2 regions of the Streptomyces sp. NBC_01267 genome follow, and region 1 is predicted to be linked to the other one. Evidence: riboswitches for the same ligand, from Rfam matches in the RefSeq annotation. Region 1 holds a riboswitch; the other holds the start of a gene.
What was found. Region 1 has a riboswitch for cobalamin ahead of OG709_RS24520 (ribonucleoside-diphosphate reductase subunit alpha). Riboswitches for the same ligand answer to the same signal wherever they lie in the genome.

Region 1 (4,181 bases):
GATCTACCTGGTCATCCTGGTGGCGATCATCTACATCCCGATGAAGCTGGGCGGCTTCCATGACATCTTCGCCAAGGCCGGTGACGCGTTCGCGCAGACCAACCCGGCGACGGGTAAGCCACGCGGCGCGCTGGCGCCGGGCGCCGCGGGTCAGTGGGGGTACGCGACGCTCGCGCTCGGCTCGGCGCTCGCGCTGTTCATGTATCCGCACTCGATCACCGCGACGCTCTCCTCGCGCAGCCGCAATGTGATCCGGCGCAACACCGCGATCCTGCCGCTGTACTCGCTGATGCTGGGGCTGCTCGCGCTGCTCGGCTTCATGGCGATCGCCGCCGGGGTCAAGGTGAAGAACGGACAGCTGGCGATCCCGCAGCTCTTCGAGAACATGTTCCCCGACTGGTTCGCGGGGGTGGCCTTCGCCGCCATCGGCATCGGCGCGCTGGTTCCCGCGGCGATCATGTCCATCGCGGCGGCGAACCTCTTCACCCGCAACATCTACAAGGACTTCATCAAACCGGAGGCGACACCCGCCCAGGAGGCCAAGGTCTCCAAGCTGGTCTCGCTCGTGGTGAAGGTCGGCGCGCTGCTCTTCGTCCTCGCCATGGACCCGACCGTCGCGATCAACTTCCAGCTCCTCGGCGGCATCTGGATCCTCCAGACGATGCCGGCACTGGTCGGCGGGCTGTTCACCCGGTGGTTCCACCGCTGGGCGCTGCTCGCGGGCTGGGCGGTCGGCATGGCGTACGGGACGCTGGCCGCGTACGGCGTGGCGAGCCCGACGCAGGCGCACTTCGGCGGCTCCTCCAAGGAGATCCCGGGCATCGGCCAGATCGGCTACATCGGGCTGACCGCGTTCGTGCTGAACGTGGTGGTGACGCTGGTGCTGACGGTCGTGCTCAACGCGGTCAAGGCCCCGGCCGGCATCGACGAGACCTCGCCGGAGGACTACACGGCGGACGCCGGCGACGAGGACGTACAGGTCGACCTCCCGCCGGCCACCGTCGGCGCCCCCGGCGGTCACTGAGACCGACCGGCAGGCCGCATGAGGGCCGCCGCGCCTCTCCCCCGGGGAGGCGCGGCGGCCCTTCCGCTGTATCCCCGGGCCCGCGCGCGGCGAAGGCCTCCGAGGGGGTCTCAGGGCTCGTTCCGCCGACCCGGCGGCCATGGGTGGGGGCTCACCGGATTCCCGTGCGACCGGGCTTCGTACGGACTCCTGAGAGGCCCCTGAGAGCCGATCCCAGGCGCTCTCCGGTCCCGTACGTCCGGGGGTCCTGAACGGACACGACACAACATATGGGGGGTGCGATATCGAGCGGCCCCCACATGTATGCTCATCCTCGCTGTCGTCGCAGGGGAATCCGGTGCGAATCCGGAACTGTCCCGCAACGGTGTGATCAGTGCGCTTTTGCGCACCGTGGAGTCCGAGGACCTGCCGACCGCGCATCCGGCTCGACCGATCCGGATGAGACACGTCCGGGCCTCGCGGTTGGGCCTGCGGATGCTGTGCGGTGTGCTGCTCTTCGCTGTGCCCGTACGCACCCGTGCCTCCCGCCGGCCCCCAGCCGAGCGAGGGAGAGCGCACCGTGACCATCGCGCCCACCGCACCTGCCGCAGAACAGGTGACGGACGCCCCGGGAACCGTACTGCTGCGGACCCTGACCGACCTCACCGCCGACCTCACCGACACCGACCCCGGCAAGGTCGCCGCCGCCGCGCTGCGCGGGCGCAACGCCACGTCGGACGAGGCCGAGCTGCGTGAGCTGGCCACCGAGGCGGCAGCCGGTCTGATCTCCGAGGACCCCGCGTACTCGCGGCTCGCCGCCCGGCTGCTCACCCGGTCCATCGCGGACGAGGCGGCCGGGCAGGGCGCGGTGTCCTTCTCCGCCTCGGTCGGCGTCGGGCACCGGGAGGGCCTGATCGGGGACCGCACGGCCGGCTTCGTCACCCTGCACGCCGCCCGGCTCGACGCCCTGATCGACACCGCGGCCGACGACCGCTTCGGCTACTTCGGGCTGCGCACCCTGTACAGCCGCTACCTGCTGCGTCACCCGCTGACCCGCCAGGTCATCGAGACGCCCCAGCACTTCATGCTGCGGGTCGCCTGCGGTCTGGCCGAGGACGACTCGGTACGCGCCCTGGACGAGGTCGCCGCGCTGTACGGGCTGATGAGCCGCCTCGACTACCTGCCCTCCTCCCCCACGCTCTTCAACTCGGGCACCCGGCACCCGCAGATGTCCTCCTGCTACCTGCTGGACTCGCCGCTGGACGAGCTGGACTCGATCTACGGCCGCTACCACGAGGTCGCGCGCCTCTCGAAGCACGCGGGCGGCATCGGCCTCTCGTACTCCCGCATCCGCTCCCGCGGTTCGCTCATCCGCGGCACCAACGGGCACTCCAACGGGATCGTCCCCTTCCTCAAGACGCTGGACGCCTCGGTCGCCGCGGTGAACCAGGGCGGCCGGCGCAAGGGCGCCGCGGCCGTCTACCTGGAGACCTGGCACTCCGACATCGAGGAGTTCCTGGAGCTGCGCGACAACACGGGTGAGGACGCCCGGCGTACGCACAACCTCAACCTGGCGCACTGGGTGCCGGACGAGTTCATGCGCCGGGTCGACGCGGACGGCACCTGGTCGCTGTTCTCCCCCGCCGACGTGCCCGACCTCGTCGACCTGTGGGGGGACGCGTTCGACGCGGCGTACCGCAAGGCCGAGGCCGACGGGCTGGCGCAGAAGACCATCCAGGCCCGGGAGCTGTACGGCCGCATGATGCGGACCCTCGCGCAGACCGGCCAGGGCTGGATGACCTTCAAGGACGCGTCGAACCGTACGGCCAACCAGACCGCGGAGCCCGGCTCGGTCGTCCACTCGTCGAACCTCTGCACCGAGATCCTGGAGGTGACGAACGACGGTGAGACCGCCGTCTGCAACCTCGGCTCGGTGAACGTCGCCGCGTTCGTCTCCGGTGACTCCATGGACTGGGAGCGCCTCGACGAGACCGTCCGCACCGCGGTCACCTTCCTCGACCGGGTCGTGGACATCAACTTCTACCCGACCGACCAGGCGGGCCGCTCCAACGCCAAGTGGCGTCCGGTGGGCCTGGGTCTGATGGGTCTCCAGGACGTCTTCTTCAAGCTGCGGATGCCCTTCGACTCCCCGCAGGCGAGGGCGCTCTCCACCCGGATCTCCGAGCGGATCATGCTCGCCGCCTACGAGGCGTCCTGCGACCTCGCGGAGCGCAGTGGCCCGCTCCCCGCCTGGGAGAAGACGCGTTCGGCGCAGGGTGTGCTGCACCCCGACCACTTCGACACCGAGCCTGCCTGGCCCGCGCGCTGGGACGCGCTGCGCGCCCGGATCGCGAAGACCGGCATGCGCAACTCGCTGCTCCTCGCCATCGCGCCGACCGCGACGATCGCGTCGATCGCCGGGGTGTACGAGTGCGTCGAGCCGCAGGTCTCCAACCTCTTCAAGCGCGAGACGCTCTCGGGTGAATTCCTCCAGGTCAACGCGTACCTGGTGAACGAGCTGAAGGAACTGGGCGTCTGGGACGCGCAGTCCCGCGAGGCGCTGCGCGAAGCCAGCGGCTCGGTGCAGGGGTTCAGCTGGATCCCCGCGGAGGTGCGGGCGCTGTACCGCACCGCGTGGGAGATCCCGCAGCGCGGCCTGATCGACATGGCGGCGGCCCGTACGCCGTACCTCGACCAGAGCCAGTCGCTGAACCTCTTCCTGGAGACGCCGACCATCGGGAAGCTCTCCTCGATGTACGCGTACGCCTGGAAGCAGGGGCTGAAGACGACGTACTACCTGCGCTCGCGCCCGGCGACCCGGATCGCGCGCGCCGCCGCCGCCCCCATTCCCGCACAGCAGGCTCCCGCCGCCCCGGTCGCCGACGCGGACGCGATCGCCTGCTCCCTTGAGAACCCCGAGTCCTGCGAGGCCTGCCAGTAATGAGCACCGATTCCGCCAACTCCCAGAAGAACCTGCTCGATCCGGGCTTCGAACTGACGCTGCGCCCGATGCGTTACCCGGACTTCTACGAGCGCTACCGCGACGCGATCAAGAACACCTGGACGGTGGAGGAGGTCGACCTCCACTCGGACGTGGCGGACCTCGCGAAGCTCAGCCCGGGTGAGCAGCACATGATCGGCCGGCTGGTCGCGTTCTTCGCGACGGGCGACTCGATCG
Region 2 (4,181 bases), 1.7 Mb from region 1:
CAGCTCGCCGAGCCGATGGGCAACGGCCTCCCCGTGGGGGCCCGGGTCCCTGGCCACCGTGCCGTCAGGCCCCGCGGTGACCACGGGCGGAAAGGCCTCCGTGGCCCCTCCCCGCGCCGCCGCGCGGATCAACCGCGCGGCGGCCGGGGGCAGTTCGGGTGACTGGCGCACAGCCTGCCGTCCGCCGGTTACGGAAGGCAGTAGCCGCCGGCCATACAGCTGATGGGGCGGGCGCTCTCGTAGTCCGGGATTTCCGTCTCCAGCTCACCGATGGTGAGATCGAGCACCTGGGAGGCCTCGGTCCGGAGTTCTTCCTGGGCGGTCACGTTCATGTCCATCCTCCGATGTGGGGCGAAGCATGCACTTGCGGCTCACTGCGTCGGGACAATTCCAGAGCGTGATCGCCGGCGTCAAGGGATCGCCTGGGGCGGCTCGCCATCTGGCGCATAACATGCGTTGCTACGGTCCGGGCCGAGGCTGCGCCCAGCACATACGTGCGGGTCCCGGCCGACCGTCCGCAGAACGTACGCACACGACCACTGACTCACGGGGAAACGAATGCTGAAGATCGACTGGGACCGGCGCACCTGCGCACGGCGCGGGCACGTGACCTATGTCCCGCAGGAGCCGGAACTGGCGGAGCGGCTGCGCGCCGAGACGCGGCTGGGCGAGGCCTGGCGCTGTCTGCGGTGCGGGGACTTCGCCCTGGGCGACCCGCACGGATCGGGCCCCGCGGACGAGGCCCCGCTCGTACCGCGCGGCAAGGTGCTGCGCGACCTGTTCATCCTGCGCTTCCTCGCCGTGGAGCGGGCGGTGCGCGGGGTGTTCATCGTGCTGGCGGCGGTGGCCGTATGGAAGTTCAGCAACAGCCAGGACGCGGTGCGCAGGCTCTTCGACGAGAACCTGGACGTGCTGCGTCCGGTGTTCCGGCACTTCCACTACGACCTGGACCACTCGCCGGTGGTCGGCACGATTCAGAAGACCTTCGGCTACAAGCACTCCACGCTGATGCTGGTGGCCGTACTGCTGCTGGCGTACGCGCTGATCGAGATCATCGAAGGTGTCGGGCTGTGGCGGGCCAAGCGCTGGGCCGAGTACCTGACCGTGGTGGCGACCGCCGTCTTCCTGCCCCTGGAGGTCTACGAGCTGACCGAGAAGGTCAGTTGGCTGAAGATCGCCACCCTGACGATCAACATCCTGGCCGTCCTGTACATCCTGCTCGGCAAGCGGCTGTTCGGGTTGCGCGGCGGCCACGCCGCCTTCGAGGCCGAGCGGCAGAGCGCCTCACTGCTCGAAGTGGAGACCACGGCGGGGGTCGGAGCCGTCACGCCGTGACGGCGGGCACCTGATTCCACGCGGCGACGACGGGACGGCCGTGCTCGGTACCGATCCGGCTCACCGACGCGGTGTCCAGCCGGAAGAGCGATCCGCCGGACGCCGGGAGCCCGAGGCGGCGAGCGGTCAGCACCCGCAGGAAATGGGCGTGGCCGACCACCACGACGTCTCCGCCCTGCCCGTCGAGGTCGGCGTCGCGCAGCGCCTTGTCGACGGTGGCCAGCACCCGGTCCGCTCGCGCGCCGACCTGCTCGGGGGTCTCACCGGGGTGCTCGGGCGGGCCCTCGGCCACCCCGTCGGTCCACAGGTCCCAGTCGGGCCGGTCCCGGTGGATCTCCACGGTGGTGATGCCCTCGTACGCCCCGTAGTCCCATTCGTGCAGGTCGGTGTCGGGGTACGCGGGGCTGAGCCCGGCCAGCTCGGCGGTGCGCCTGGCGCGGGCGAGGGGGCTGGTCAGGGTGAGGGCGATCCGGCGCTCGGCCAGCAGCGGGGCGACCGCGCGCGCCTGGTCCTCACCGAACGCCGTCAGCGGAAGATCCGTCCAGCTGGTGTGTTTCATCGTGCGGCTCCAGCTGGTCTCACCGTGCCGCACGAGAATCAGCTCACCCATGTCCGCCCTGTCCTTTGCGTCTGTAGATGTTGATGGTGCACAAGGGGTTCAGCCTGCCATGAACAGCGATCATTCCCTCAGAGGCGGCCCGGCCGTGTGATTCCCGGCGCTCTCCGGCGTCGGTCCCGTGTTGCTGCGCCACGCTGGTGAGACCCACATCACTCGTACTGCCATCCCTGCACCGGTCGCGTTCTCCGGTCCCTCATGAGGCGGGCACATCACGGGGGTTGGGGGGTGCGGGTCCGGGTCACGGTGCGTTGCCGGACCGCCGGTGCGCCGTAGCGGAGTGGACGGGCAGGCGGTACCGTCACGTGGACACGACGAAGGTGTGACGGAAGTCCGGTGAGAATCCGGCACGGTCGCGCCACTGTGAACCCGAAACCCGGGAAGTCAGACCCAGCGCCTTCGTCTCAGGTACCACGATCGGGACGCGTGTTCCCCAGGAGGTTCTGCCATGGCAAACACCCTTGCCCCCACCCCGAGTGCCCCCGCCACTCCGGCGATCGCACCCATCTCCCTCAAGGCCATCGCCCCGTGGGCGGTCTTCTTCGGGATCCTCATGCTCATCCTGCTGTACTTCGTCGGCGCCGAGCAGGGCGCGACCTCGCTCGTCTCCGGTTCGGACGTGCACGAGTGGGTTCACGACGGCCGTCATCTCCTCGGCTTCCCCTGCCACTGACGCCCGGGGGATCCGCTTCCATGAACTCCATATCCGTCCGGGCCCTGCTGGTCCGTGGCATGCTCGCCGGGCTCGTCGCCGGTGTGCTGGCGCTGATCGTCGCCTATCTGCTCGGTGAGCCGCAGGTGGACTCGGCCATCGCCTTCGAGGGCTCGCACAGCCATGAGCACGAAGAGGAACTGGTCAGCCGTTCGCTCCAGTCCACGGCCGGGCTGGCCACCGGGGTGCTCGTCTTCGGTGTCGCGGTCGGTGGCATCGCCGCGCTCGCGTTCTGCGTCGCACTCGGCCGTATCGGCAGGTTCGGCCCGCGTGCCACCGCCGTGCTGATCTCGGTCAGCGCGCTGATCGCCGTGTACCTCGTGCCCTTCCTGAAGTACCCGGCGAACCCGCCGTCCGTCGGCAGCCCCGACACCATCGGCAAACGCACCACCCTGTACTTCCTGATGATCGTGCTCAGCGTGCTGCTCGCCGTCGCCGCCGTGCTGGTGGGCAAGCGGCTGGCGCCCCGTCTGGGCAACTGGAACGCCACGATCACGGCCGGGGCCGCGTTCCTCGTGGCGGTCGGGCTGGCGTACGCGTTCCTGCCGACGATCAACGAGGTGCCGAAGGACTTCCCGGCCACGCTGCTCTGGCGGTTCCGGCTCTCGGCACTCGCCATCCAGTTCACGCTGTGGACCGCCTTCGGGCTGCTCTTCGGCCACCTCGCCGAACGGCATCTCATACCGCGTACGGTCCCGGCCCGCAGCGAGGACAGCACCGCCCTACGCAACACCGCACCGGTGAGCTGACGGCGCAACAGTTGACGGCTGACACACCGGGACAGAACCCGCCGGACCACGGTCCAGGCGGGTTCTGCGCGTCCGGGCCCGTCCGGGGCCCGGACCGATCCGCATGATCCGCACGATCCGCACGATCCGCACGATCCGCACGGGAGGATCGGGGAGCACCGCGGCCACCGGTGTATTGGCCACCTGTTCATCTCCTCCTTCCTCCGCCTCACACCCGGGCCCGGAAGAGTTCCGTCGGGTCCGGAAGCAGGACTCGAACCGAGCTCGATCGAGAAGGGGACGTTCATGGCCGAGTTGACGCGACGCAGACTCCTTGGATCAGCGGCCGGTGCCGTCGGTGGCGCTGCCGCACTCTCACTGCTGCCACCCAGCGTGCAGAAGGCCGTGGCGGCCGGTCCGCCGCGCCACGGCTCCATGCGCGACATCGAACACGTCGTGATGCTGATGCAGGAGAACCGCTCCTTCGACCACTACTTCGGCACGCTCTCCGGCGTACGCGGATTCAGTGACCCGCACGCGCAGAAGCTGGACAACGGCCGCTCGGTCTTCTATCAGCCCGACGCGGTGAACCCCAAGGGCTACCTGCTGCCGTTCCACCTGGACACCCATACCTCCAGCGCCCAGGCCATCCCGTCCACCAGCCACGCCTGGTCCGTGCAGCACGAGGCGTGGAACAACGGCAGGATGGACCAGTGGCTGCCCGCCCACCGCAAGGCCGACGGCGCCAACGGCCCTTATGTCATGGGGTACTACACGCGGGAGGACATCC

Region 2: another riboswitch for cobalamin. It lies ahead of OG709_RS31425 (CbtB domain-containing protein); the one in region 1 lies ahead of OG709_RS24520 (ribonucleoside-diphosphate reductase subunit alpha).

What each region holds. Positions count from the first base shown of each region.
Region 1 is NZ_CP108455.1:5,339,756-5,343,936, reverse strand. It holds gene mctP (monocarboxylate uptake permease MctP) at 1-1,024, shown strand, start outside; cobalamin riboswitch at 1,297-1,451, shown strand; gene OG709_RS24520 (ribonucleoside-diphosphate reductase subunit alpha) at 1,584-3,944, shown strand; gene OG709_RS24515 (ribonucleotide-diphosphate reductase subunit beta) at 3,944-4,181, shown strand, end outside.
Region 2 is NZ_CP108455.1:6,999,260-7,003,440, reverse strand. It holds gene OG709_RS31445 (DUF4135 domain-containing protein) at 1-171, opposite strand, end outside; gene OG709_RS31440 (hypothetical protein) at 189-332, opposite strand; gene OG709_RS31435 (DUF2127 domain-containing protein) at 562-1,335, shown strand; gene OG709_RS31430 (histidine phosphatase family protein) at 1,325-1,945, opposite strand; adenosylcobalamin (AdoCbl) riboswitch at 2,253-2,397, shown strand; gene OG709_RS31425 (CbtB domain-containing protein) at 2,400-2,624, shown strand; gene OG709_RS31420 (CbtA family protein) at 2,645-3,412, shown strand; gene OG709_RS31415 (alkaline phosphatase family protein) at 3,698-4,181, shown strand, end outside.